2 regions of the Sporosarcina sp. E16_3 genome follow, and region 2 is predicted to be linked to the other one. Evidence: a T-box and tRNA genes for the amino acid it is inferred to sense, from the RefSeq annotation. Region 2 holds a T-box; the other holds one or more tRNA genes.
The links. The T-box of region 2 lies ahead of I2483_RS06700 (valine--tRNA ligase). A T-box ahead of a tRNA ligase gene usually reads a tRNA of that ligase, here a tRNA-Val.

Region 1: it has a tRNA-Val gene. The T-box ahead of I2483_RS06700 (valine--tRNA ligase) is inferred to sense a tRNA for this amino acid. The anticodon was not compared.

The regions. Positions count from the first base shown of each region.
Region 1 is NZ_JADPRX010000008.1:32,223-47,537, forward strand. Features, by position in the region: gene I2483_RS07210 (efflux RND transporter permease subunit) at 1-2,955, opposite strand, end outside; gene I2483_RS07215 (peptide chain release factor 3) at 3,184-4,758, opposite strand; gene I2483_RS07220 (hypothetical protein) at 5,139-5,645, opposite strand; gene I2483_RS07225 (UDP-N-acetylmuramoyl-L-alanyl-D-glutamate--2,6-diaminopimelate ligase) at 5,907-7,397, opposite strand; gene I2483_RS07230 (M42 family metallopeptidase) at 7,411-8,463, opposite strand; gene I2483_RS07235 (two-component system sensor histidine kinase NtrB) at 8,557-10,128, shown strand; gene I2483_RS07240 (aldehyde dehydrogenase) at 10,327-11,715, opposite strand; gene I2483_RS07245 (Gfo/Idh/MocA family oxidoreductase) at 11,796-12,734, opposite strand; gene I2483_RS07250 (hypothetical protein) at 12,880-13,023, shown strand; gene I2483_RS07255 (DNA-3-methyladenine glycosylase family protein) at 13,176-14,030, opposite strand; tRNA gene I2483_RS07260 (tRNA-Val) at 14,158-14,230, shown strand; gene I2483_RS07265 (DUF6241 domain-containing protein) at 14,343-14,873, opposite strand.
Region 2 is NZ_JADPRX010000007.1:28,900-44,214, forward strand. Features, by position in the region: gene I2483_RS06675 (ATP-grasp domain-containing protein) at 1-688, shown strand, start outside; gene I2483_RS06680 (ATP-grasp domain-containing protein) at 685-1,482, shown strand; gene I2483_RS06685 (hypothetical protein) at 1,795-2,844, opposite strand; gene I2483_RS06690 (PilW family protein) at 2,857-3,246, opposite strand; gene I2483_RS06695 (type IV pilus modification PilV family protein) at 3,243-3,677, opposite strand; gene I2483_RS06700 (valine--tRNA ligase) at 4,128-6,776, opposite strand; T-box leader at 6,822-7,072, opposite strand; gene I2483_RS06705 (hypothetical protein) at 7,299-7,874, opposite strand; gene hemL (glutamate-1-semialdehyde 2,1-aminomutase) at 8,029-9,321, opposite strand; gene hemB (porphobilinogen synthase) at 9,322-10,302, opposite strand; gene I2483_RS06720 (uroporphyrinogen-III synthase) at 10,305-11,063, opposite strand; gene hemC (hydroxymethylbilane synthase) at 11,056-11,985, opposite strand; gene I2483_RS06730 (cytochrome c biogenesis protein) at 12,020-12,850, opposite strand; gene hemA (glutamyl-tRNA reductase) at 12,940-14,304, opposite strand; gene yihA (ribosome biogenesis GTP-binding protein YihA/YsxC) at 14,721-15,302, opposite strand; gene lon (endopeptidase La) at 15,299-15,315, opposite strand, start outside.

The sequences.
Region 1 (15,315 bases), on a different contig from region 2:
AATTCCCATCGGCTGATTCATCTCTGTACCCTCGCCAATACCCAGCGCAAGAGGTAGCAAGCCAAGAATAGTCGTCAGTGCCGTCATAAGGATTGGACGTAACCGATCCCTCGTCGAAGCAATAATGGCGTCATAAGAGCTGAGCCCCGCTTCTTTTCGTTGATTAATGTAGTCAACTAGGACAATCCCGTTGTTGACCACAATCCCAACAAGGACGAGAATCCCGATTATCGCTGTAACACTGATTGGCGTACTCGTCAGGAAGAGACCTAGCGCTACCCCGATAATCATAAGCGGTACAGAGAACATAATAACGAATGGATATTTAAACGATTCGAACTGCGCAGCCATGACAATGTAAACAAGCACAACAGCTAGCAATATCGCCATGATCATGTCATCGATTGCACTTTCAAAAAGCTCCCGATCACCGCCAAATGTAAGTTCAACTTCCTCCGGTAACTTAAGCCCGTCAATCGTATCATTCACTTTAGCCGTCATATCACCAAGTGACAGGGACGATTCATATTTCAAATTAAATGTAACCGAGTGTGCTTGATCGACTCGTTGGATAGAAACGGGCCCTTCCGCAATTTCGATTTTAGCAACTTCTCCGAGTGTCACAAATGTACCAGCCGGGGTACGGAGTTCCAATCTTTTCAACTGATCCATACTGTTACGGAATTTCTTATCGTATTTCACATAGACAGCGAACACCTCGTCGTTTTTCCCAATAATCTGCGTGGCCAACGACCCCCGTGTAACGCTGTTTACTGTCTGTGCAATTTGATAAGGCGTCAATCCTTTGTCAGATGCTTTTTGGCGGTCCACTTCAATTTGGATCTCTTGAACAGTATTTTGAAGATTATTTGTCACTTCTGTTACAGAATCAAGTTCGACCAGTTCACTGTTCAATTTCGTGACCGCTTCATTCAGGCGTGCTTCATCAGTATCTTTCAATGAGAACGTCAACGTATTCGGACTTGAACCTGCTGCTGTCTGCATAACAAAACCAATTTCCGCAGCGTCGCCGACAGTTTTCAATACTTCGGGTTGGACGTCATCTACGAATTTAAAAATCGAACGTTCCCTATCTGCGAGTGGTACTAGTTTAACGGATATTTCTGCAATATTTGATTTAGAAGTTCCTTGCGCGATATCCTGTTGCGTTCCACCAATAAGGCTAACGTATACTTCCACATCATGCTCAGCTTTCAATTTCGATTCAATTCGTTTTACTACTTCATCTGTCGCAGCTGAAGATGAACCATTCGGTAACTTCACCGTAATGCTGACAAACCCTTCGTCTGTCGCTGGCAAAAATTCTGTCCCGACCTTGGTTAAAGCAAAACTGCTTAACACCAGCACAATTAGTGTAGCTAACAGGACGACAGAACGATGTTTCAGTGCCCATTTCACCGATCTTTCAAAGTTATTCAACCCTTTTGAACGGCGTCTTCGCGCTGCTACATTTTTCGTCGGTTTCTTTAGCATACGGCTCGCCAACATGGGTACAACCGTCAGAGCAACGACTAGAGAGGCAAATAAGCTAAAGGAAATCGTCAAAGCAAATTCTGTGAAAATCTGTCCGATTAGTCCGCTGATGAAAATAACTGGGACAAAAACGGCTAGCGTTGTTAACGTTGACGCAATGATGGCACCACCAATTTCCTTTGAACCATCAGAGGCCGCAACTTGCGGATCCTTGCCCATAGCAAGATGACGTTCGATATTCTCAATAACAACAATCGAGTTATCGACTAGCATTCCAATACCAAGCGCAAGTGCACCTAGAGTCATAATATTAAGTGAGAAATCAGCAAAATACATAAGGACGAATGTCACGATTACCGAATATGGAATGGCAATACCAATAATAATTGGGCTTTTTATGCCACGCAGGAAGAAGAACAACACAAGCATGGCGAAAATACCGCCTAAAATAAGCGACTGACCAATATTTCCTATGGCAAGTTTTACGTAATCCCCTTGGTCAAATAAAATATCTGACGCTACACCTTTGAATTCTTCTTTTTCCAACAGGTTGTCAAGAGCCTCTTTGAAGGCGGTCGAGACATCCGCTGTATTTGCACCAGATTCTTGCAATACAGACATCAGAACAGCCTGCTGGTCATTTGCACGTGTTTCTGTGGCGGACTCCGCCTCTACAAGTGCCACATCCGCCACATCAGCGATTGTTACTGCAACACCATTCAAAGGATTCACACCAACCGTGATACTGCGAATATCTGATATGGTCGTCAATGTACTGATAATACGGGTTGTAAGTTGCTTGCCTGCTGTCGTTTTAATTGGTTCACCAGGCATAGACACATTATTTGCTTGAATCATTTTAACGATATCAGCTTGTTCAAGGCCATTCGCTACAAGTTTTTTCTGATCCACAATGATTTGCACTTCTTCTATCAATTGACCCGAAACGGAAACACTTGCTACACCTTTCGTCCGGCGTAATTCAGTTTCCAGCTGATCCGCAATTTTCCGGATATCTGTATCTTCCGATGTTGCACGCAGTGACAATTGAATAACTGGGAACTGCGATGGATCAAATTTCATAAAACGCGGTTTAGTCGCACCTTCCGGGATTGGAACCTGATCGACCCTTTGCATAATATCGAGCTGGACCTCATCGATTTTCGTTGACCAGTCAAACATAAGTAAGATGAAATTGGCGCCTTCTTGCGAGGTGGATTGCATCGATTTCAATCCAGGCGCAGTAGAAAGACTCGCTTCAAGTGGTTTTGTTAGTTTCTCGCTCACTTCAGCGGGAGATGCACCTGGATAACTTGTCACAACGACAGCAATCGGCGGGTTCAATTCTGGAATAAGCGTCACCGGAATACGAAAGAATGATACTGCCCCTAAAATGATGATAAGAAACATTATGACAATCGTAAATACAGGCCTTTTTATAGAAAAGTCACTAATTTTCATATACACGTTCCTTTCTTATTTGGAAAAGCGGAAGGCGCCGTCTAGCCCCGAGTGGTTGGTGCCTGGAGTCTAGACAACGACCCAAGTAGAAAAAACTTATAATTTCTTATCTTTCCAAAAGCTTCATTCCATTAATCATAATGAAAGATGGAGGCGACTACAAATAAGAACGTCTACTAGCTAAGAAAACCCGACAGGACGGATGAACCGTCTTGTCGGGTTTGAGAATCATAATAGGCTATATAACTCGATTTCCGGATACTTATCATGGAACCAACGCATCGCAAAATCGTTTTCAAATAGGAATACACGTTTGTCGTGACGATCTTTAACAAGCATTGCACGTTGCCCTGCCATTGATTCATTGACGTCGCTTTCGTTAACAATCCAGCGTGCAACTTTCGAACCGACATGCTCCATGCGCACTTCAACGTTATACTCATTCTTCATTCGGTGCTCAAATACCTCAAATTGAAGTTGACCAACTGCACCTAAAAGTACTTCCTCAGTATGGAGCGTTCGGTAATACTGAATCGCTCCCTCTTGCACAAGCTGAAGAATTCCTTTATGGAAATGCTTAGATTTCATAACGTTTTTCGCTGTCACCCGAACAAAGAGCTCCGGTGTAAACTGTGGCAGCGCATCGAATAGGAAGTTCGATTTACCGCCGATTACAGTATCCCCGATTTGGTAGTTACCTGTATCGTGAAGACCGATAATATCACCAGCAACAGCCTCTTCCACTATTTCACGATCATCCGCAAGAAACTGCGTTGTCTGTGTCAGTTTAAATGTCCTTGAAATACGCGGGACAGTTACAGTCATCCCGCGTTCGAACTTACCAGAGACAATACGGACGAATGCAATACGGTCACGGTGCATTGGGTTCATATTTGCTTGAATTTTAAAGATAAATCCTGAAAACTCTTCCGAATAAGGATCGATTTCTGTTTTATCTTTTGTTATTCGTGGTTGTGGTGGTGGTGAAAACTGTAAAAACGTTTCCAAGAACGTCTGAACACCAAAGTTCGTCAACGCACTGCCGAAAAATACAGGCGTCAGTTCGCCAATTGCTATTTTCTCTTCATCAAAATCATTGCCTGCTTCGTTAAGAAGTAGAACGTCCTCGAGCGCTTGCTTATAATAGGATGTTTCCATCATCGGATGTGGTTCTGCAAGCCCTCCGTCTTCGTTTATCGCAAGAAAACGTTTATCATCGTCGACCCGTACCTGTTCAACACGGTGATTAAAACGATCGTAAATGCCTAGGAATTCCTTACCCATCCCAATCGGCCAGTTCATCGCGTAAGACTGGATGCCAAGTACTTCTTCCAACTCTTCCATCAATTCGAGTGGTTCTTTACCTTGACGGTCCATTTTATTAATGAACGTGAAGATTGGAATCCCACGCATACGGCATACTTTGAATAATTTAATCGTTTGTGGCTCAATTCCTTTTGCTGAGTCGACCATCATGACAGCCGCATCGACAGCCATAAGTGTACGGTATGTGTCTTCACTGAAATCTTCGTGTCCGGGTGTATCTAGGATGTTAACACGCTTACCATCGTAATCGAATTGCATAACGGATGATGTTACCGAAATTCCACGTTGCTTCTCAATTTCCATCCAGTCAGAAGTTGCGAATTTTCCTGATTTCTTCCCTTTTACTGTTCCGGCATCGCGGATTGCACCGCCGAAATAGAGTAGTTTTTCTGTGATTGTTGTTTTCCCGGCATCCGGGTGAGAAATAATTGCAAACGTCCGGCGGGATGCAATTTCTTCATGTATTGGTTTTTCCATTATATATTGTCTCCTTCTGTTCTGCTTTTCTTAGCATAGACACTATGGGTGAGGATTTCAACAGTTTTTCATCAGAATTTAGTAACTATATATGTTGAATTAAAGAATACCCTTAAAGCTGCTCCGGCGCTTAGGGGAAGACTTTCGCCATAAGCTACCCCTGTAAGGCGCCTTCGCCCAATATACATAGGTTATAGCATTCCCAATGGCTATGGAGCAAAACTGTGTTGCGGGAGGACATAAATCGGGGTTTATTCAAGGTAATACGGATAGACACCGGTTGGCATTTTCATCATACAAAAAGGAACCCCCTCAACCATTTCCAGTTGAAAGTAGGTTCCTTCTATTGCACACCCGATTTTAAGCATTCTCTCCCACCTCTACAGAAAACTTTGTTTTCTAAATCCTCCTAGTAATGGATCACTTAACACTCTAAACTCAAAATCAAGATGCATGTCTGCCATCCAATTCAAATCAATCCTACGTAGCTTAAACATTGCTCGATTATCGTCCGGGAAAAAAAGTTCTATCTGACATCTGCAATCAAATTGCTGGTCGACATTTTTTATTTTACCAGCTGTTACTCCATCTACTTGTAAATTCAGCCTCAACTTATCAAATAAAATGGCAATTGCTAAATCATGGCTATCATTGCACCATTCTATTTCCTCTTTCGTTAAACAAAAGGATTGACACCAATACGAATAGCTAGCTGTACCATATTGACTAAAAAAGTTAAAATCGCCACGATTAAAATGGAATGTACTTTGCGCCCTTAAAGCTTTATCAATATCTTTATTGGTGAAAATAATGTAATCCTCACCCGAGTTGGAAATCAAAGACTTCGGCATGGAGTAAAATGCCAAATTTAATACAAAGCGTTCCACAAATCCGACAACTCCTTAATTAGTTTTTTAATAGGATTTAAACCCAAAGAATTAAATAGATTTCAGGTGAAATACACCATGTTTCCGAAAAGGGTTTAGTGGGTATGACTTATTTGGGTAGACAATCATAATATGTTTTCAACAACAGTGAAACGACCTTTCTTTAGAAAAGTAGTAGCACCTTGTCTTGGATAAAGAATGAAGAAGGGTGAAGTATAATAAATAAAGAGCCGTCCCACAACAGGACGACTCTCTTTCCAATTATCTTTCAACTAACCCTGTACCAAATTTCTTTTCCGCCTCTTCCAACGCAATTTCTGCGTCCGAATGCGGATATTTCACAGAGCCGATAATTTGATAATCTTCATGGCCTTTCCCTGCAAATATGATGATGTCATCAGGATTTGCAACCGCTATCGCATGGCGCACTGCTTCCGTCCGATCACCTATACATGCATACTGATCATGCTTCATACCCGCTTCCAATTCTGAAAGTATGGATTCATACGGCTCGTCTCGCGGATCGTCCGTCGTTAAGATTACATAATCTGCGACGGATGCTTTATCTGCCATAATCGGACGTTTTATCCGATCACGGTTGCCGCCGGTTCCAATTACGAAGATTAGACGACTTTCTTTCTTCTTATAAGGTAGGACTGCATCAATCGCTTTTTCAATGGCATCAGGTGAATGTGCATAATCGACATACATTGTAATCGGCAATTCTGTCGGTACTTGTTCCATTCGTCCTTTGACGGCTGAAATCTTCCCTAAATAGTTAATGACATCTTCAGTCATCATTCCTTTTGCATACAAAGTAGCGATGACCGCGAGCGCATTATAGACACTGAATTCACCAATGAGGCTCATGTCAACCCGGAATTCACCATCGGGCGCAGTAAGCCTGAATGTCGTACCATTTGCCCGTAACTCAATCTCTGATCCACGAAAGACTGCTTTATTTCGGATGCCGTATGTGAAAACTGGATAAGACGTCATTTCCAACAACTTATTGCTCCACTCATCATCTGCATTGACGATAGCAAACTTACGCTTCTCTAAGTCTTGTCCAAGCTGTGAGAACAACAGTCCTTTAGCTTGTCCATAATTGTCCATCGTGCCATGGAAATCGAGATGATCATGCGTTAGATTTGTAAAAACAGCGATATCGAATTCGGTACCAGCTAGACGACCTTCCACTAGTCCATGTGAAGATACCTCCATCGTCATCGTTGTACATCCTTCTTCCACCGCTCGAGCAATCATCCCTTGTGTTGTCAATACATCAGCCGTCGTGTTCTCAGTCCCATAAAGAGTTCCATCCAAATCGAAGCCGATTGTTCCGGTAACGGCAGATTTCTCACCCGCTCGCTGAAGAATCGCTTGGATGATGCCACTTACACTTGTCTTGCCGTTCGTGCCCGTCACACCAATCATTGTCATCCGTTTCGATGGATAATCGTAAAAACGGGACGCCAACAAACTGATGGCCCGTGCCGTATTTTCAACCATAACGACCGCGACTTTATCCAAATCGACATCGACTGGCTTCGATGCAACGATAACCCTCGCTCCATTTTCCACTGCTTTTCCAACGTAATTATGACCATCCACCGTAAATCCTTCGATACATACGAAAATTCCTCCCGCATTCACCGCGCGTGAATCAATCGCGATATCCGTCACAGTTGGAGGGACGACCCCAATTACCTGTTTAACTGGCAACATTGAAAGCAACTTTTCTGTTTTCATTATAACCCTCCGTTCAGTCCATCATTGCTGAAGTTACGTATGCGTGAAGCAACTGCGCTGATGCTTTTAGCGAATCGATATGTGTCCGTTCCAATGCATGTGATGATTCGATGCCTGGACCAAATAAAGCATGTTTCACGTCAAAGCCCGCTCGGATTGCGGCAGATGCGTCTGAACCGTAAAACGGGTAAATATCAAGTTTAAACGGAATGTTACCTTCTTTGCAAAGGCCCGTCAAATGTTGTGTCAATGCATAATGGTATGGCCCGCTTGAATCTTTCGCACATATCGACACTGTATATTCATCCGAGGTTTGTCCATCACCAATTGCTCCCATATCGACCGCGATATACTCAACAGTCTCTTCTGGAATATTAGAGTTACCCCCATACCCGATTTCTTCATTGTTAGAAATATAGAAATGCGTCGTATGTGGAAGTCTAACCTCTTCCTCTTTCAATGAACGAATTAATCCAAGCAAGAGTGCCGTACTCGCTTTATCGTCAAGATGACGAGACTTAATGAAACCGCTGTCCGTCGCTTCAAAACGCGGATCAAATGATACAAAATCGCCCACTTCAATACCTAGTGCATGTGTTCCCGCTACATCGGTTACTTTCTCGTCAATACGCACTTCGATATTTTCCGCGCTTCGTTCTGCGGTTCCAGCGTTTTTATAAACATGAACCGTAGTCTGATGCATTAGGATTGTTCCACGTAATTCTTTCCCTGACGCTGTATGAATAAGACAGTATTCCCCTTCAACCGCATTCCAATTAAAGCCGCCAATCATCGTCAACTTCAGGCGACCGTTACTTTTAACTTCTTTCACCATCGCGCCAAGTGTGTCCGTATGTGCTGTAAGCAGACGATGGCGCGTTGAATCCGCTCCCTCAAGCGTTGCAATGATGGCTCCTTTGTTTGTTTTCTTATGCGTCACGCCGATTTCATCGAGTTCCTTCGCTATCAGCTGCATCACTTTCTCCGTATAACCTGATGGACTTGGTGTTTCAACAAGCCTTTTAAGTAGTTCAACAATACGTTTTTCATCAAATTTTGTTGTCATCTCTATTACCCCTCTCCCTCGTCGAAATATGTCGTTTTATACCTACCCGGAATCATGTATGATAAGTATAATGAGAATTCAATGAGGTGCCTTATGAAAAATTCGACAGTCGTCCATTCTCGTAACATGTTCATTATACTTTTTTTTACCACTAGCGTCATCGTACATCTTTTCACTTCACTTTTTTTAGGTTTTTATAGCGCAATGATTTCAGCCCTTATCGGATTGTTCATCATTACCGTGCTGCTTGTCCTTTATAAATCAGGGATGAATTCTTTTACTTTTCGAATCCCCCTAATAATTGGGTACATTATATATCTATTTATTGCAAACTTAGTAAATCCTGATTTACTACACTTATTTTATCTTATCTTCCCTGTCGCCTTAGTGGCAATCTACAATATCACCTGGTTAAACATACTGATTATGGTCATGACGGGTATAGAAGTGTTTGTTTTATTCTACTTATTCAGTCCTATTTATAGATCTGTGGATGAAGCTCAATTACTCCCCAATATAGCTTTCATTTTTAGCTTGGCAGTGGTCCTTTGCCTACTGTATACGTTCAGAATCACACCTGAATGGAACAATATCTTTAAGGAAAACAAGAAATTGGATGTTTTACTTACATCTAGAGAAAGCTATCTCGACCTTTTTATTGAGCATTCAGAAGACGCAATTGTCATGTTCGACCTAGACCAGAACATTGCCGCTATCAATCCTGCGTTTGAAAAAATGTATGGCTGGAAGCGTGAGGAATGCATTGGGCGTTCGCCGCGACTATTCCCTTTATCCGAAGTTGCAATGACATCCGAAAGGACCCAGAATCTATTGGATGGAAAAAGCTATCATTTCCTGCGGACGAAAGAAATGAGGAAAGATGGTACTATATTTGATGCTGAACTGACATTAGCGCCCATCTATGATGTCGAGAAGAAATTGGTCGCCACGTCCTTCATTGCACGCGACATCACACTTAAAATACAAGCCGAACAACTTAAAATCGAAACAGAAAAAATAAAAGCAATTGGCGAGATTGCAGCAAGTGTCGCCCATGAAGTACGCAACCCGATGACGTCAATTTCTGGATTCGTACAGATAATGAACAACGATCCCGCTAATCCATATCGTGCTTACACCGAAATTATGTATAGCGAAATAAACCGTGTGGATTTGATAGTCAGCGAGTTTCTCGTCCTATCCAAACCGAATTTAAAAAATTGCACTGAGTTCAATATAGAAAAGTCAATTCTAGATGTAGTATCGATATTCGAAACGGAATTTATAAATCGATCTATTTTTTGCGATGTTCTGATTCCAAAGAATGATGCAATCATTAAGGGTAATGAAGATGGTATGAAACAAGTTTTCATTAACATTCTCAAAAACTCGTATGAAGCGCTTGTGAAAAGCGGCACAATCACTATTGTTGTCACATTTCAAGACGAAACGGTTTCCATCGTCATTGGCGATGACGGTCCTGGAATGGATCCTGAAACAATTGAAAATCTATTTGAACCATTTTACACGACGAAAACGGAAGGTACGGGCCTCGGGATGCTCATTACCAAAAAAATCATCGTCGATCAAGGCGGTACAATAACCGTGAACAGCAAAATAAATCATGGAACCGAAACAACGATTATACTTCCACTATATAAATGAGAACAAAAGCGCAAGCGCCTGTTCAGCCCCGACTAGCGCTGGAAGGCTTGTAGATAAAGGCGCTCTTTGCCTTTACCTACAAGACCGAAGCGACTCTAGGGGCTAGGCGCTGAAGTCTAGACGTAAAATCTCTACGTTACAACTTATCCACAGTACGAGATTTTATAATTTCCTAGACAACAAGAAAACCGCCATCCATTATCGGATGAGCGGTTTTACTAGTTTTAATTTATTGCCGTATGGCGGAAATGCAAGTGTCATTGGTATTGTCGTACTTTTTTTCATCATGGATTTTGCATGAGTGAATGTATCGAAACTAGCTTTTCCGTGGTACGCACTCATACCTGATGAACCGACTCCACCAAATGGTAAATTGATGTTTCCGACATGTGAAATCGTATCGTTAATGCATCCCCCGCCAAACTGCAAGTTTTCAATGAAAAAGTCTGCCGCTTGCTCGTTTTCAGTAAACATATATGCCGCGAGTGATTTGGGCAATTGACGAATTTTGTGAACCGCTTCACCGAGATTATCATACGTTAAAACCGGTAAAATCGGACCGAAAATCTCATCTTCCATCGAAGCGTTATCCCATGAAACATCGTCAAGTAGTGTCGGTTCAATGAACAGTTCTGAACGGTCAGAAGAACCACCGCTTACTAAATGCATACGATCCTTTTCAATGATTTCAACAAGGCGATTGAAATGATTATTACTGATAATTCTACCGTAATCTGGGCTTAACGATGCATCTTCCCCATAAAACTTACGGATCACAGTAAGCATTTCTTTGACTAGTTTATCTTTAATAGAATGGTGGGCAAGTATATAATCTGGCGCAACACATGTCTGTCCTGTATTGACAAACTTGCCCCAGACAATCCGTTCTGCCGCCTTTTGAATATTTGCTGTTTGGTCTACAAGAGCGGGACTTTTTCCGCCAAGCTCTAGCGTAATCGGCGTTAACCGTTCTGACGCCGCCTTCATTACGATTTTCCCTACCGCTACACTGCCTGTGAAGAAAATATAATCGAATGGGGCGTGGATGAGCGCTGAAATCTCCTCGCGTTCACCTTCTACAACACGGATATAATCGGATGAGAACGTTTCAGTCAATATCTTTTTAACAATTTGTGCCGTGTGAACAGCTGTCTCGGATGGTTTGACAATTGCGCAATTGCCCCCCGAAATCGCACCGACAAGCGGCTCCATGACAAGTTGAAACGGATAGTTAAATGGACCAATGATAAGCACGGATCCGTATGGTTCACGAACAATGAAGCTTTTCGCAGGTTGCAGATGAACAGGCGTTTTTACCTTTTCATCTTCCATCCATCCTTCTAGATGCTTAATCATATGTGAAATGCTTGAAAGAACGAAACCGATTTCCGTTACATATGACTCGAAAGGACTTTTACGAAGATCTTTATGTAACGCTTCCGTAATTTCCACTTCATTTGCGACAATCGCTTCTTTCAATTTCAAAAGCATTTCTTTGCGGAATGCAAAACTCCTTGTTTGGCCCGAAAAATAATAGGCGTGTTGGGAAGCAATCATCGTTTCAACGTCTTGTGCAGTAAAGTTCAACTTATTCCCTCCATCCCTTAGTACCTTCAATCATAGTTAGATTTGTTGCGGGATGCAAAAGTTAGCACTGTATTCCATTATCAAGTCAATAGAAGATCAATCAGCTTTTGTATTTCAAGTCCTTCATCAAATGACACCAGCAGCGCGGTTTCACCGTTAGCCGCCGCTATACACTCATCCGTAAGCGTTTTCACTGTATCGAAGGAAGTCAATATCTCAAAAGGACTGTCTTTTTGTGCCACAGTAAGTTCCGACCAATTGCGCAGTTTCAGAACACCTTCATCTCCATATACTGTATAGGACAGTTCTTCTTGTTGACCGATTCCCGAAACGCCGTTCAAGAAGACCGGAATGTCATCTACAGTTTTTCCGATTGCAAGGACACTCGTTTCCGCAAGCGTTTCATCTTCAGGATAAACGGTTTGGTGGGAAGTAATCGCAAGTTGACCAAACATCCTGTACATAAGCTGAAGGTAATGCGGGAATACTTCTCGTGTAAAGCCACCTTGTTCACGCGAGGCAATCCATGGATTTCGTTGCCATACACGTGGCCAGTGTGGGAAATAAGTTTGCAGTTCGATTCGAACGATTTTACCAATTTCACCTTCATTAATAAGTTTCATCATATGCCGAACGGACGGACTGTACATCAACGGAAAATGCATTGCAGTTTGAATTTCATTGTTCTCTGCAGCTGAAGCCATGACTAATCCATCTGAAGCGTCGTGTGCAAGTGGTTTTTCACAAAGTACATTCAAACCTTTTGAAATCGCAGCCGTACTTAGTGCAGCATGCGATACAGGTGGAGTTCCAATATAGATCCAGTCGGGTTTCATCGCCAAAACCTCTTCATAAGAGGATGCCGCAAATAATTGGTATGTATCCGCCATTTCAGTAAGACGTTCATCATTTTCATCAAACAAGGCAATAATTGTTGCAGATTCGTTGTTGCGTAATTGATTGATAATTCGCTCGCCAACAATACCTGTACCAACGAGAGCAAATGTAGTTTTTTTCACCGAAATAACCCCTTTTTTACGGATAGTTTATTAAAGGCAAAAGGATAGGTCGAACGATCCCTTTACAACCTTTGACGTTTTGTATTATAGCATTGAAGGGAATAGAATGTTCAAATAACACAGAATTTAAAAGGAGGAAATGGACATGACAACAACTGATACTTGGTGGGAAAAGATCTTTGAAGGAAATCTTTCATTGGGAATTAATAAAGAACGTCTTGTTGAACTTGAAGAAGAAAATTTCCTTTATTTTGATGAAGAGAAGCAACTGCAGGTGCCTGCACACTGATAATTAGCGTAACTAACTCGACAACGTCGCCCATTTCCAACGGACCCTAAAAACAGCTTTTCCATGAATTTATAATGGGAAAGCTGTTTTTTCATGTGTCAAAATGGTGCGTAGTGTTTTTTGGAGCTGCGTTATTCAGTATTCCTCAAACTTCACTCAATACTGTGCCACAGATAAAGTGCTGCATAACTTAAGTACGGTGACCACTCTGGAAAACGGGTACGCATTTCATCTTGAGATGGCTTGCGATCCATATTCCATACCTTTTTCAACGCATTTTGCAAACCAATATCCGCAAGAGGAAATAAATTCGGACGTCCAAGCCCAGACATAAGAAATCCTTGTGCCGTCCAAGGTCCCACACCGCGGTAAGCAACCAATTTTGAAGTTACTTCATCGTCATCCATTCCGATGAGCTGCTCAAGGTCGAGCGTCCCCTCTGCAATCGCTTGCGACAAGCCAATGACATATTCAGCCTTTCGTGTGCTAAACTGCAGATCGCGAAGCGCTAGGACATCTAGCGCCGCAATACGCTCTGGGGATGGATAACGCCAAACGTCATCCACCATCTCTCCAAATGATTCAACAAAGCGCTTCGTTAGCGTATGTGAAAATGACAAATTGAGTTGTTGGTGAATGATACTTTTCATAAGAGTTCCATATAATGAAAAACTTTTAATAAGCGGAGTGCCTTCATATTCCATAAATAATGATCCTAGATCTGTTCCGGCAAAATGCAACCCGATTGCATCCAGCGGTTTATCAAAATGAAAGATCGATTTAACTTTTTCAATTTGAATGGCATCAATTGCATTTCCCACTATAAATGAAGGTAGTTGTTTCGTGCCTATACTTTGCAGCGTGACACAATTTCCTTCTTCCATGGGAATGCGTATTGTACGACTTTGCAAATCCACCGAATTGACCGGATCCCCCGCCAACCGAACTATTGCCCGATCGAAGTCATAGACATAAGGCAATGTAAATTGAACATCGATTAGAAACACCCCTTTTTACACCGTTCTAGTACCTATTATACTTGTTTTTAAAAAACTTTTCATAAAGGTGTTGACTTCTATTACAGTTCCGCTATAATAGAAAATGTGCAGTAAGCAGAAACACAATTTAATTCCCGGTTCCGTAGCTCAGCTGGGAGAGCACTACCTCGACAAGGTAGGGGTCGCTGGTTCGAGCCCAGTCGGGACCATTGGGTGCCAAACCCGAGAAAACCTTTAGGAACAAAGGTTTTTCCAAAAAAAGACGTTCAAGCCTTGTGCTTGGAGGTCTTTTTTTCTTTGAATTTTCATCTATTTCTGACATTACTCATATTCAATTTTAAAGTGTTTTTTAATAAATGTTCTTTCTTCTTCTATAGATAACAATCCACTTGCTTTTCCAACATTCCCTTCTTGCAAATCCCATATGGCGTTATGATCTTTATCTGCTCGAGAAAAGTCATTGTTTGCCCAACGATTAAGAATATCCAAATACACTGGAGCGCTGATATAATTATTATCATTTGCTTCAACAACTTCAATTAAACGTTGCACGCGGTCCTGAGTTAAAGGAATGAATCCCCATTTGTCATCTGCACGGACTTTCTGATGGCTCATCCCATGTATGGCATCTTGTACACCATATTCCTCCATAGAAAGCAGAAATTCTTCTTCAACTGGTATTGTTCTTTTCTCATCAATTTCAATTACCGGTATTACAACTCCCGCTTTTGGAACTCCGGGTTTTTCCTCGATTGTTACGCTCCCTTTATTCCATTGATTGAAAACTAGGTACGCACTTAAACCCAATGCTACAATTCCAGTTGTTATTAGTATTGTTTTTTTAAACTTCATTAAATTCACTCCCAATTACATATTCCCAATTACATTGTACAATTGGGAATATCTGCTTGCAACTTATATACGAGCCGGTCGTATTTTAGGTAACCAACGAAATACTGTACAATTTTATTTAGTAAATGGTAAACAACATTCGTCTGGTTATCGTTTCTTATATGGTTTATAAATCTCTTGAAGTGTTCAGATCATGTGAGTCAATGACGTTTCAGAAGCAACGGAATGCTATGGTATCTACGTTTGTACACTATCAGAATTTGATTGTTTGCGGAGTGATTCTACAAGGTAAGGGCGCTGGTTCGAGCCCAGTCGGTACCACATTGGGCGCCTAGCCCACAGAGAACCTTTAGGAACAAAGGTTTTTCCGACAAGTATTACTTCTTCGGAAGTGATACTTTTTTTGTACTTTTCATTTAACCATCAATTTAATACGTTTATA
Region 2 (15,315 bases):
TCTAGATAAAGATATTCTACTCGCAAATTTCCTGAAAAACTCAGGAATTCCTGTTTTCAACGATCCTGATGTCATTGAAACCTGCGATAACAAAGCCATACAATATCTCGAACTTTCGAAGCAAGGCATTCCGATGCCAGAAACAATCATTGCACCTAAAGTGTATCCGAATTTCACAATCAAAAATTCAGGTTACTATGAGCAAGTGCTGGAACGTCTTGGACTACCCATGATTATTAAAGAAGGCCATGGTTCATTTGGTATGAAAGTGTATTTGATTGAAACGGAAGAGCAATTTTATGAAAAGACGGATGAATTACGGGGCATCGACTATTTATTTCAGGAGTTCATCGCAAACAGCAGAGGACGGGATATTCGAGTGAATATTGTTGGTGGTGAGATTGTCGCGGCAATGTACCGTCACTCTGAAACTGATTTCCGGGCGAATATTACAAATGGCGGTGTTGCGACAGTCATCGAACTAACAGAACCACAAAAAGCGTTAGCGATACAAGCCGCCCACGCAGTCGGAGCAGAGTTTGCGGGTGTCGACTTACTGTTCGGCGATAATGAAGAACCGCTCGTTTGCGAAGTGAATGCAGCCGCCCACATTCGCAATATTTACAACATCACGGGTATTAATGTAGCAGATGCGATGATCGCGTATATTTTAAGGAAGCTCGAATGAAGGGATACGTTTATTATTCAAAGGCTGAATCAGTTAGGAATCGTGCATTTATCGATGATTTGATAATAGAATCTGAACGAATCGGCATTGAACTGCAGTTGCTGGTTGAAGATGAAAAACCAAATTCAGATGCAGATTTCATTCTTTTCCGAGACCGCGATACTGGGCGGGCTATCAAGTTTGAGATGGAAGGTTCAAGGCTATTCAATCGTGCTGAAGTAAATAGGATTGCGAACGATAAATTGCGTACATTTGAACTGGCTACCCTGCTCGGTATTCCTGCCGTCCCAACAAACAGAATTCGTTCTATTGATGAAATCAGTTCCTATCCTTGCGTATTGAAAACGGTCGACGGCCATGGCGGGAATGAAGTTTTCCTTTGTACATCAGCTTTGGATGCGGAGTTATTTTTCACCAAGTTTCACGACAGAAAATTAATTGTCCAACCTTTCATCGAATCCGGCGCCCGGGATATACGCGTATTTATGATTGGCAATGAGATTGTCGGGGCTGTAAAGCGCACTGGTAATGGTTCATTCAAATCAAACTACACGCTGGGTGGCTCTGTCGAAAAATACATACTTTCCAATTGGCAGGAAAATGATGTGAAAACTATTTCCCAAGCAATAAAAAGTGATTATGTGGGGATTGACTTCATATTATTACCTGACGGAAGATGGCTGTTGAATGAAATTGAGGATCCTGTCGGGGCTAGGTCAGTGTATGTTACGCATGAGTTTTCGGTGGCTGAGAAGTTGATGAGGTATATTAAAGGGAAGCTTTCCAGAGAATAGTTAGTGACAAGTATTTTTGGTAAATATAAAGATAAACTCCTTGAGTAAACATGGAAAAGATCAGACATCTGCGAAGATGTCTGATCTTTATTTTAATTGCGTGAGTGGTTTTAGGATTGGCATCCGAGCGCCCAGCGCCAGAAACAAAGTTGAAATACTGATTCCCTTCAAATCCGCTTCGGCGCTTAGTGATGTATTACAAACACAGTAAATTGGTAAACCGTGACAGTCACTCGCGAACCAAAAACTGAATGAATTGTGTCTGAATTAAGTGAGCGATTGGCACCGGAGATTTATTTAGTATCCGCATTTTTACATATAAGACGCTTCTATTTTGGTATTCAAATCCCATTTAGTAGCTTTCAAAGAACCTGAACCACCATTATCGCCAGGGCCAGGTGGTGAGCATTCTGAGTTTTTAATAGGAACAGCAGAATATTTCTCCGGAACCTGCTTCACCCCATTAATATACACATCTCCCGACACGTAAATTTCCGCATGATTGTTATGCAAATTAATCGATGAAGGTAAATTTGCATTTCCGTAGATGTAGAGATATGCTTTATTCCCTAATTTAAGGGATTCTGTAGCAGTAAAATTACCTTGCACAGCAATACATCCTTGGTTATGAATATCTACAACCCCCTCAACATATAAATCATTTTGAAACGTTGCATCCGTCCCCCCCTCATTCTTCCCAGGCTCAACTGTAAGTTGACCTTTCTCACCTTTCTTCCCCTCTTTTATATGAATACTTGTTTCATATTGTTTTGCGCCATTTTTTATATTGAAATTTCCATATTCCACATTCACATTTTCTGTCGGTGTTGTTGGCGGTAGATTATTTCCTCCATTTTCGCCACCCCCACTTACCACATCGAATAAAGTATTTGGACGTCGAAAGGTGATATCTGCATCAATCTCAACTTCACGGTTTATTCCAGATTTCCCAACACTATTAATAGTAAGTTTAATTTCAGTGCTAATCGAATCACAGCCTGATGTCCCCTTCAATGAAACAGTGTAATTGGACTGTTTTTCACCGTTTATTTCTTCAGGTAATTTTTTTTCGTTATTTAACTCCCTACAAAATTCAGTGTTTATTCCACTCAAAATTTCAGCATGAGTTATACTTTTAATTTTATTATTATGTTCCTCAATCATTTCCTTAACTTTAGCCTGATAATGCAAAACGCCCATTTCCGCAAAATGCCTTGCCTGCACCTGTTCTTCTTTCTTATTAAACTGTTTTGCGGCGGATATATTCATTGTGAGTAATCCCATTCCGAGTATCGTAAATACAAGTACAAGGAGCAATACCATCACTAATGCACCGCCACGTTCATTTTTATTATGACTCATCATCATCCCTCCTTAGGGTAGCTTACTTAATATCGTGTCGACCTTGTAATACTTCCCATTCTTTTCTATTAGTAAATTGAAATTGGATGACCCTGTTCGAGATATACTATTACTAGATTCTAATGTGTATATATAACCTTCAGAAATAATAGTTCCGTCCATTTTCAACTTATCCTTATCAACCTCAAGCTTAATTGGAACAACTACACCCGACTTCAAGTATTCCTTCCTAACTACTTCCACAATATAATTCGCTTCTTGTTGCAATTGTTGATTCGTGGTAGTTCGATTGGATGCTTTCATTCCATTAACCAAGACTGTTCCAATCAACATCATAATGACACTTAGAATTACTAGTACTGCAAGCAGTTCGACAAGTGTAAGCCCACGCTCATTTTTCATGGTTTCACCTCATCAAAATACATTTCGGTTTTAAACGTTGAGTCTGTAATACCCACGTTAGTATGGGTTTCCACTGTAATTACAGCTTTATTTAGTCCACTGACTGGACCAGTTCCAACCTTGATTTCCACCTCATAATCAGGATAGCTGTTGGAATTTACATAGACGCCGTTGGTTAGTTTATATCCATTTAGTTTAGCCATCTCATCAAACTTATCAAGCGATTTAATGACTCGCACTTTAGCAACAACTTCTTCAGCTATCTGTACAGCTGTTAACTTTTCCTTGTTATGCTTCGTGAAGGTCGCAGATTGGGTAAAGAACGAGAAAAAAGCGATGAACACAATTGAAAGAATGACGAGTGCTGCAAGGACTTCAACAATCGATAATCCACCTTCCCCCATACCCCTCTTCAGTTTAAACTTTCCCATATCTATCATCCTTTTCATTCGTACTATTACTACCTATATAAACCAAGCGAAGGCGCCTTACAAGGGGGAGCCGAAGCCCTAAGACTGATGGCGAAGCTATCTGGCTTAGGGCGGGAGGTATCCCCTAGCGCCGTAGCGAATTCAATGGGATTATTTATCACAATCTATATAATGAGTAACAAAGAATTCCCAACCAATCCTTTACTCCTATAAATTCAACACATTCTTAATATTTCATAGACTCATATAAACCTATACTACCACATTTCGCGATTTTTAATCAAAATCAAATTAACAGTTCTTCAGTTTACTAACCAATATGTATAAGCTAAATGGAAAACCACACAGGCGTTTTTCGACAGTACAATGAACAATTAATTCTTCATTCCCCCACAACAAATTTATCAAAACAAAAAGACCCAATCGCAATCGGGTCTTTTCGTTTCAAAATCAAATTTCCTTCAATTCCTGCATACGACGCTCTACTGCCGCGTATTTTTCTAGATAGTCACTTTCTTTAGCCCGCTCTTCTGCCACTACAGCTTCAGGTGCTTTTGACATGAAGCGTTCGTTTGAAAGTTTGCCTTGAACGCGTTTCACTTCGCCTTGCCATTTCGCAAGTTCTTTTGTCAAGCGTGCTAGTTCTTCGTCGATGTTCAGCAGACCTTCGAGAGGTAAGAACAGTTCTGCTCCTGTAACGACCGCTGACATCGATTTTCCAGGTGCTGTGATGTTGTTGCCTAGTGTTAACGTCTCAGGGTTACAGAATCGTTCGATGTAGCTACGATTCGCTTCCAACACGGCTACAGTTGCATCGTCTTTAGCTGAAATGTAAAGTGGAACTTTTTTGCTAAGTGGTGTATTTACTTCTGCACGGATATTACGTACTGCGCGGATGATATCCATCAGCAGTTTCATATCTGTTGCACGTGTTTTATCAGTAAGTGCAGGATCTGCAATCGGCCATGCAGCGATTGTGATTGATTCGCCTTCATGCGGTAGGTTCTGCCAGATTTCTTCTGTGATGAACGGCATGAACGGGTGTAGCAGACGCATCGTATTATCGAGTACGTACGCCAGTACAGAACGCGTCATTTTCTTCGCTGTTTCGTCTTCACCGTAAAGTGGCAGTTTCGCCATTTCGATGTACCAGTCACAGAAATCATCCCAGATGAAGTTATAAAGCGCACGGCCGACTTCACCGAACTCATAGCGATCTGCAAGTTTCGTCACTTGGTCAATCGTTTCATTCAAACGTGTCAAGATCCATGCATCTGCTACGGATTTTTCACCTGTTAAATCGATTTCTTCGTAGGTCATGCCATCCATGTTCATTAATGCGAAACGAGAGGCGTTCCAGATTTTATTGGCAAAGTTCCAGATCGCTTCAACCTTCTCAGTTGAGTAGCGAAGATCCTGCCCTGGCGACGAACCTGTCGACAAGAAGTAGCGCAGTGCATCCGCGCCGTATTTTTCAATAACATCCATCGGGTCGACGCCGTTACCAAGTGATTTAGACATTTTACGACCATCTTCTGCACGTACGAGTCCGTGAATTAAGACATCTTTAAATGGACGTTGTTCTGTAAATTCGATTCCCTGGAAAATCATCCGTGATACCCAGAAGAAAATGATGTCATAGCCTGTTACGAGTGCATCAGTTGGGTAATAGCGTTTGAATTCTTCGTTGTCGAGATCCGGCCATCCCATTGTCGAAAACGGCCATAGCGCAGATGAGAACCATGTATCAAGAACGTCATTGTCCTGACTCCAGTTTTCGCTATCTGCAGGCGCTTCATGTCCGACATGTATTTCACCCGTTTCGTTGTGGTACCAAGCCGGGATGCGGTGGCCCCACCAAAGTTGACGCGAGATACACCAGTCATGGACATTTTCCATCCATGTTAAATACGTTTTTTCAAAACGGTCCGGTACAAAATTTACTTTGCCTTCTGCTTCTTGTAATTTAATCGCTTCATCAGCTAGCGGCTGCATTTTAACGAACCATTGTGTTGATAAATACGGTTCAACGACAGCACCACTGCGTTCTGAGTGACCGACAGAATGGTTATGTTCTTCGATGTTGAATAGAACTGCCATCTCCTGTAAGTCTTTAACGATTTCTTTACGGCATTCGAAGCGATCCATTCCTTCGTATTTACCTGCAAGTTTATTCATTGAACCATCTTCATTCATCACAAGAACACGCGGAAGATTGTGACGGTTTCCAATTTCAAAGTCATTCGGGTCATGTGCAGGTGTTATTTTCACGGCACCACTTCCGAATTCCATGTCGACGTAATCGTCTGCAATAATCGGAATTTCACGGCCAACGATTGGTAATTTAACCGTTTTACCAATTAAATGTTTGTATCGCTCATCTTCTGGATGGACTGCAACCGCAGTGTCCCCAAGCATTGTTTCAGGTCGAGTTGTCGCAATTTCGATACTGCCTGTTCCGTCTGCAAGTGGGTAACGCATATGATAGAAAGCACCCTGTATGTCTTTATGGATGACTTCGATATCAGAGATAGCTGTTTTCGTCGCAGGATCCCAGTTGATAATGTATTCGCCGCGGTAGATAAGCCCTTTATTATATAGTTTAACGAAAACTTCCTGTACAGCTTTCGAAAGTCCTTCATCCAGGGTAAATCGTTCACGTGTGTAGTCAAGACCCAAACCAAGTTTCGCCCATTGCGAACGGATATGTCCTGCGTACTCGTCTTTCCATTTCCATGTTTCTTCAACGAATTTTTCACGGCCTAAATCATAACGTGTCGTTCCTTCTTCACGAAGTTTTGCTTCTACACGAGCCTGTGTCGCGATTCCCGCGTGGTCCATTCCTGGAAGCCATAATGCATCATAGCCTTGCATACGTTTCATGCGCGTCATTATATCTTGTAGCGTTGTATCCCATGCGTGGCCTAGGTGAAGTTTACCCGTTACGTTCGGCGGTGGAATAACTATTGTATAAGGCGTTTTATCGCTTTCAGGTTGTGCTTCAAAGTACTTCCCTTTCAGCCACCATTCATAGCGACCTGCTTCAATTGTCTGTGGATCATATTTCGTCGGCATCGACGTGTTGTTTTCAGTTGACATGTTTATTCCTCCTTTATTTTTGGGTACAAAAAAACTCCTATCGCCTTAAAGGACGAAGGAGCTGTTCGCGGTACCACCTTTATTCGTGCACACAAAAAAACTGTGCACCTCAAACTTCGATAACGGCTTCAAACCGGCTTCCGCTACTACGTTCAAAAAATGTCTTTCTTTTTGAACATACTTTCACGGAAACTGCTCATGGGTTACATTCTGTAAATAATCGACAGGTCCTTTCAGCACTCGAACCCTCTCTTTAGTCTAATCCATCCACATACTATCCCAATCATCGCATCCATATGCAGTTGCAATAATTGTAACGGAATAACCGGTTGCTCGTCAAGTATATAACGAAAGGATTGTGTCATGCGTAGAGGATATAACCCTTATTTACTTCCTCCCTGGCTTCGAAGATGTAGATTTTATTGTAGAGGGATCATTATCCCAATTTGTATCTTTCAATTGATACGATTATTGATCGTGCCAACTACAGGCGATTTTCTTCTGTTATGTTTACTTTGTGGTTTAGCTTTCGTTCTTTACAAAAACATCATTTGAACGGTAGGCTGTCGTCGATACGCCATCTGTGAGCTCCGCAATGAACGACAGCACTTCGTCCAGCTCATCTAACGGAGTGCTGTTAAATGCTACTAACGGCGTCGCAACTACTACTTGCACTTCTACAGGTTCTTCCACTAACGCAACAGCTTCTGTGTACGTACACTCTACATTCCAGACAACTCCGTAAGTACCTTGTCCGTCCGGTCTACCTGTTGCATGCGTTGTTACAATTTCCAGTGAGCTCTCCGCTATTGAAGGCAAGTCAATATTTAGCGGTACTGCGTATTCAAAATAGCCATCTTTGCCGTCCACTTCGACATCGTCAATGAGGATAAATGAATCATCCCATTCCTCTGCCCGAGACCCTTCATCAAATTCGACATTCGCCGCAATATGATAAATGCCTGTCAATCGGACCGCATCTTCCGTTCGCTCTTCAGTATATCTCGGTGTCACTGTGACTGACTGCACCCCAGTCGGTACGCCAGCATGTTCCGGGAAATAAAAGTTTTCCTGCATTGACCACTGTTTTTTCTCCATACTTGTTCCCTCCTTCTATTCCTTCACAAACAATTGTATGCGCGGCGTGGTTGCAATAGAAGAATAATTAGAACGAACGCAAATATCCTCCGACTGACTTACTAGCCGGAGGATATTTTATTTGTCATTAATATAAACGTTAATGTAACTTTTTTTACGCACGAAGTTTAGCAAACACCGTATGGAACGCTTCAATTGTCTTCTCAATATGCGCTTCTGTATGCGCAGTTGATAGGAACATGCCTTCAAACTGTGATGGGGGAAGGAAAATACCCTCTTCGGCCATTAAGCGGTAGTAATCAGCGAACAGTACTAGATCAGCTGTTTTCGCTTTATCGTAATTTGACACTTTTTCGTCGGTGAAGAAAAAGCCGATCATAGAGCCTGCACGGTTTACTGTATGCGGGATATCAAACTTTTTAGCCGCTACACGGAAACCGGCTTCTAACTGATCACCAAGTTTAATGAAATGGTCATAGGATGCAGGCGTTAATTTTTTCAACGTCTCAATACCTGCAGTCATCGCCAGTGGATTACCTGATAAAGTTCCTGCCTGATAAATCGTTCCTGCAGGAGCCATGTTTTCCATAATTTCACGTTTTCCGCCGTATGCGCCAACAGGAAGTCCGCCGCCGATTACTTTTCCAAGACATGTAATATCCGGTGTCACACCATAATAACCTTGTGCGCAATTGTAGCCAACGCGGAAGCCCGTCATGACTTCATCATAAATAAGAAGCGTGCCGTTGTTCTCTGTCAACTCACGCAGCCCTTCAAGGAAACCTGGTTCAGGTGGAACAACACCCATATTGCCTGCGACAGGCTCAACAATGATTGCTGCTAAATCGTCACCAAATTCTCGAATGGCGACTTTAATGCTCTCTAAGTCGTTATAAGGTACTGTAATTGTGTTTTTTGCAACGGATTCAGGTACACCCGGGCTATCAGGTAGACCAAGTGTCGCAACGCCAGAACCCGCCTTAATAAGCAGTGAGTCAGCGTGACCGTGGTAACAGCCTTCGAATTTCAAAATCTTATTACGACCTGTGTAACCGCGTGCTAAACGCAGTGCACTCATCGTCGCTTCCGTGCCAGATGACACCATACGAATCATTTCAATTGAAGGAACACGTTCAATCACAAGTTTCGCAAGTTCATTTTCCGCCAATGTTGGTGCACCAAAGCTTGCCCCAGTTTCTGCAACGCGCTTAATGCCTTCAACTACGTCTGGATCAGAATGTCCGAGAATAAGCGGACCCCAAGATAGTACATAATCGATGTATTCATTGCCATCGATGTCTGTAATGATAGCGCCTTTTCCACTTTGCATGAAAATCGGATCCATATTGACAGATTTAAATGCACGAACAGGAGAGTTTACTCCTCCTGGCATAAGATTTACAGCTTCTGCAAATGCTTGTTTCGATTTGTCATAATTTCTACCCAATTAGTTCTCCTCCAGCCAGCGTGCCGCATCTTTCGCATGGTACGTCATAATAAGATCCGCACCCGCACGCTTCATACTTGTCAACGTTTCAAGAACGATTGCTTTTTCATCAACCCAGCCATTTTGCGCTGCTGCTTTAACCATCGCATATTCGCCACTCACATTGTACGCGACTACTGGCAATGTAAAATTATCTTTGACGTCACGCATAATATCGAGATATGAAAGTGCCGGTTTAACAATTAGGAAGTCAGCACCTTCCGCAACATCTGATTCCGCTTCACGCATTGCTTCTAATCGGTTTGCAGGATCCATTTGATACGTTTTGCGATCGCCTGATTTAGGTGTAGATTCTGCCGCGTCACGGAATGGCCCGTAATAAGCAGAAGCATATTTCACCGCATAGGACATAATTGGAATATCTTCAAAACCAGCCGCATCTAATCCTTGGCGAATGGCTGCTACAAATCCGTCCATCATATTCGATGGCGCAATGATGTCTGCCCCCGCCTTCGCCTGGCTTACTGCAGTACGCGTCAGTAGTTCCAGTGAAGGATCGTTGAGTACTTTACCACCTTCTAGAACACCGCAATGACCGTGGTCTGTATATTGGCACAGGCACGTATCTGCGATGACGATAAGTTCAGGATAACGTTCTTTTGCAAAACGAGTAGCTTTTTGGACAATCCCTTGATCAGAATAGGCTTCCGAACCCTTATCATCTTTCGTTGCTGGAAGACCAAATAAAATAATTGATGGAATTCCAAGTGACACAATATCATCTAGTTCAATTGCAAAATGGTCAAGTGATTTCTGGAACACACCCGGCATAGAAGCAATTGGATTATTGACGTCTTCTCCATCTATGACAAAAATCGGATAGATGAAGTCCTCTTTCCGCAGAACAGTCTCTCTTACCATAGAACGTAATGTAGTAGATGTGCGCAAACGTCTGTTACGTCTGAATTGTAAAGTATCCAAAATTACCCTTCCTTTCGCCCCGCCAATTTCTCGACGAGATCCATAAGTGTGTATGTATCGGGTCTAACATGAACGGCAGCACCAGCTTCTAGCAACGCTTTTTCCGTCACATGTCCGATAGCCCCGATTGTAAAGCCGTTCCACCCTGTCCGCGGTACAACTTCTTCTGCAAAAATTTCAACTGCCGAAGGACTTGCGAATAAAACGGTCAACTGCTGTTGTTGTTGCACTAAATTTACGAGTGAATCGATGGAGTCATTTGCAGGCTCCGTCGTATAAACAGTCCATTCATCCACTTCAAAAGGGATTTCCTCTTTGATGGTGACGCCCGCAATTGATCCACGTAGAAAAAGAATGCGTCGGATATCCGTTTCAGCAGGGTTAAATTCCTTTACGAAAGTATCTGCACTAAACACGGTCGGAATGAAATCGACTGTAAAACCGATTTTTTCAAGTGCTTCTGCAGTTCGAGTGCCCACCGCTGCTATTTTCGCCGGAATTGATTGCGAAGAAACGTCATGACGAATGAGTTTAGCACCAAACGCCGCTACCGCACTTTGACTTGTGAATATTAACCAATCATACATTGGACAAGCAGTCAAACGAAGTTCGTCTGTCTGTTCCACTAACTCCGCCACTTGAATAAGTGGCAATGAAATAGGCGTCCCTCCGTAGCGCTTTACCAATTCAAAGACATCTTCAGATTTCGGTGTCCCTGTAAAGATGACTGTTTCAGCTAACAGCGGTTGACGATCACGCATCCATATCCGCCTTCACTTTCTCAATCACTTCTGAAGCCCCTTCAGCACGCAATGTTTTCGCAACCTCCAGACCCGCTTCAACGGGGTCCGCGCTCGAGAAGGTCTTTTTAAATATTTGTTTTGCATCAGGTGAAGCGATATAGCCCGTCAATTCGACTTCGCTACCGTTATATTGCGCAAATCCGGCAATCGGAACTTGGCATGAGCCATCCATTTCAGTTAGGAAAGTACGCTCTGCTTCAACTTCTTTCCACGTTTTTTCATCCGTTAATTTCGCAAGTTCCGCAAGCAACTCTTTATCGTCAAAACGGCATTCAATTGCCAGTGCCCCTTGTCCTACAGCTGGAATACAATCTTCGACGGACATATATTCCGTAGTCACATCCGCGCTCCAGCCCATTCGTTTCATACCGGCAGCCGCAAGGAGAATCGCATCGTATTCACCGTCAACCATTTTTTTTAGACGCGTATCGATATTACCGCGGATCCATTGGATGTTAAGATCTGGACGCAGAAGTAGCAATTGTGAACTACGGCGTAAACTAGACGTCCCGACTTTAGCTCCTACCGGTAAGTCCATGAATTTCACATGACCATTTGAAATGAATGCATCGCGCGCATCTTCACGGGGAGGAATACAACCGATAACAAGCCCTTCTGGAAGAACAGCTGGCATGTCTTTCATGCTATGTACAGCGAAATCGATTTCTTTATCGAATAATGCTTGCTCAATCTCTTTTACGAAAAGCCCCTTACCGCCGACTTTCGATAACATGACATCTAGGATTTGATCGCCTTTCGTAACGATTTCTTTCACTTCAAATTCAAACGGAGCCCCTGCAGCTTTCAACTGTTCGATAAACCATTTTGTTTGTGTCAATGCAAGTTTACTTCTTCTTGATCCTACGATAATTTTTCTCATATTAATTAATCCAACCTTTCATTTATAACAAGATTTATAACCAGAAATGAAACTCAGATAACTTACTGCCAAGGAAAAAGTTAATAATCACAAAAAGGAATGCGAATACATTCGCCCATGCAAAGTCATTACCTGTTAGCTTGCCACTCCGCTTCAAAATTAATACAGAACCATATACAGCAAGTAAGATAAATGACCCAATAATTTTCATATCCAAAAATGACCATACATCTAGCGCAACAATTGCCCACTGCACGCCCAGAACCAGACTGACAAACAGGAATGGGATGCCAGTGTAAAGCGATGCCTTCATTCCAAGATCCGTTTGATGAAGAGAAGGAAGCCTACTAAACTGTTTCGTCCATTTCTTTTTCTTCAATACTTTATAGACGAGAAGATAAAGTATCGAAAAAACGAATGACATTGCAAATGCCGCATAGGACAAAATCGCGAATGTAATATGGATGAATAACAGCTCTGAAATAAGCGCTTCCCCTATCGGCGACTGTTCAATTTGTACTGGTCCAAATGTGTGAATCGTCATAAAGATGAATCCAATCACATTTAAGAAAAAGACGGCGTGATTAACTTTGTAAAACAGATGCAAGATAATTGATAAAGTAATTAAAAGCCAAGCATAAAAATAAATCCCCTCAAAAAGTGTGAGTACAGGGAACCTTTTCCATTCGTATATATACATCACGAGAAAGAATGTTTGTAGAAAGTAGACGACGGTTAATATCCAAAAAGCGCTTCGGTGTGCAAACGTATCCTTATTCAAGTAATCTATAAAATAAAAAACGAGACTTACTGCATAGAGCACGACCATAACTTCATGCAGCCTCGCCATCACCATATCAGCCATGATAACTTCTCTGCCTTTCCGAACTAATAGAGGCGTTTCCGCATCTATAGTGTATCACACTGATGCGGAAACGCCCCATTGACAAACGCTCAAAATGTCAAATCCGGTTGTGCCGTCGCATGTCTTTCTGCTCTGACCTTTAACCGTTCTTTCGCTTGTTTTGCAAGCATTTCTTTCTCTTTCACAACGTCTTCATCGATGCCGAATATTTGTTGGAAGAGCTCCAGTTTTTCGACTGATTTTGAATCCATCGCTAGTTCTTTCGCTTGTAAAATGGGGTCTTTCAGTAACTGATTGACAATCGATTTCGTGTGTTTGCTTAAGACTTTTTTCTCACGGTCCGTCAAATCAGGCATTTTGTTTTCAATACTCGCCATAGTTTCCATTTGGATACGGTGTGCTTTTTGACGAAGTGCCGAAATGACAGGAACCACTCCGAGTTGGGCAACCCACTCTTTGAACACGACTATCTCTTGTTCAATCATCAGGCCAATTTCTTCGGCAGCCCGCTTTCTTTCCGCAAGATTTGCTTCCACAATCCCCTGCAAATCATCGATATCATACAGGAACACATTCGGTAAATCGCCGATACGCGGATCCAAATCACGCGGCACTGCGATATCAACCATAAATATCGGCCTTCCCTTACGTAATCGCTCTACTAACTGCATAAGTTCGAAGTCGATAACGAAGTCGTTTGCACCCGTTGAACTGATTAATACATCCGCTTCTAGCAGTGTACATTGCAGTTCTTGCATTGATTTCGCAATGCCTCCGAATTTATCGGCAAGTGCTTCTGCTTTTGACAGTGTTCTGTTAACAACTGTCACTTTACTCGCACCACTTCCATGCAAGTTCTTAACAGCAAGTTCACCCATTTCGCCCGCTCCGAGAATGGCCACATGCTTTTTATCCAATGTGCCAAAGATCTTTTTTCCGAGCTCTACAGCTGCATAGGAAACGGAGACAGCGTTATCACCAATTGCCGTTTCTGTATGCGCTTTTTTCGCAAGTGTTACCGCTTGTTTGAATAACTCATTGAAAAAAGTACCTGTTGTACCAATCGTTTGGCCTTCAAGGAAACTGTCCCGCACTTGACCTAAAATCTGCGTCTCGCCAAGAACCATGGAATCGATCCCTGCTGATACGCGCATCAGATGCTCAATTGCACCATCATTTTCCATAATAATAAGATGCGATGAAAATGACTCCAGAGGCATATCGAACCATTCAGCCAAGAAGTTTTTCACATAATAACGACCCGTGTGTAGCTGATCGACAACGGCATAAATTTCAGTTCGATTACATGTCGATATAATAATATTTTCTAATATACTTTTTTGCTGTTGCAATGTTTGCATCGCCTGTGGCAGTTCTGACTCAATAAAAGATAATTTCTCCCTTATTTCAACAGGTGCTGTCCGGTGATTGACACCGATTACGATTGTATGCATCAGGTGTTCACACCTCTCACGTTCTATTTCACGCTTCCTATTATACCATATAGCTATCACTTTTCTTACTGGAAATTGTGAACAACATATGACTACGAACGGTTAAACGGAACTATTTATAATGATTACAATCTAAGTCTAACAGCCTTCGAATTCACATGCAATGAATGTGCAAGCCCAATCCAAATTTAGTGGAACTATTTTTTACCGATACCTAATACTATACGACAGTTTGACTAAACTATACGCCAGAATCAGAAAGTTGTACGAAGAAATCATTATAGTGTACGACTGAATAACAACATATTTTGATTCCAGCAAATCCGTTTTGTCCATAGAGATATTATGCGACAACATACACTAAAAAACCTGGAAGACGATTTATTTCTCGTCTTCCAGGTTTCCCAATTCTGCAGTTACATTCTACTTTCTATTTCTTTCCATGCTTCGTCCATACCAATTCCCTTTTCAGATGAAAAGACAATCAACGCATCGTATGGTCGCATTGCAAGTGTTTCACGAACTACTTTTTTATGCTTTTCCCATTTCCCTTTTGGAATCTTATCCGCTTTCGTCGCAATGATGATTGCAGGCATATTATTCTCTACAAGGAAATCGTACATAGCACAATCATCTGCACTTGGAGCATGGCGTAAATCAACAATTAGAATGACAGCACGAAGTGGTTCACGTTCAGTCATGTATTGTTGAATGAATTTCCCCCATGTTTCACGAGATGACTTCGCTACTTTCGCGTAGCCGTATCCCGGTACGTCGACGAAGAATACTTGCTCTTCGATTTTATAAAAGTTTAATGTTTGTGTCTTACCTGGCTTCGAAGAAGTTCGGGCAAGGCTTTTTCTACCAATCATCTTGTTTATGAAAGATGATTTACCGACGTTGGACCGGCCAGCTAATGCAAATTCCGGATACCCTTCTGACGGATATTGGTCGGGTCGTACAGCACTCATTATCATTTCTACGTTATGGACTTTCATTTGGAAGTCTCCT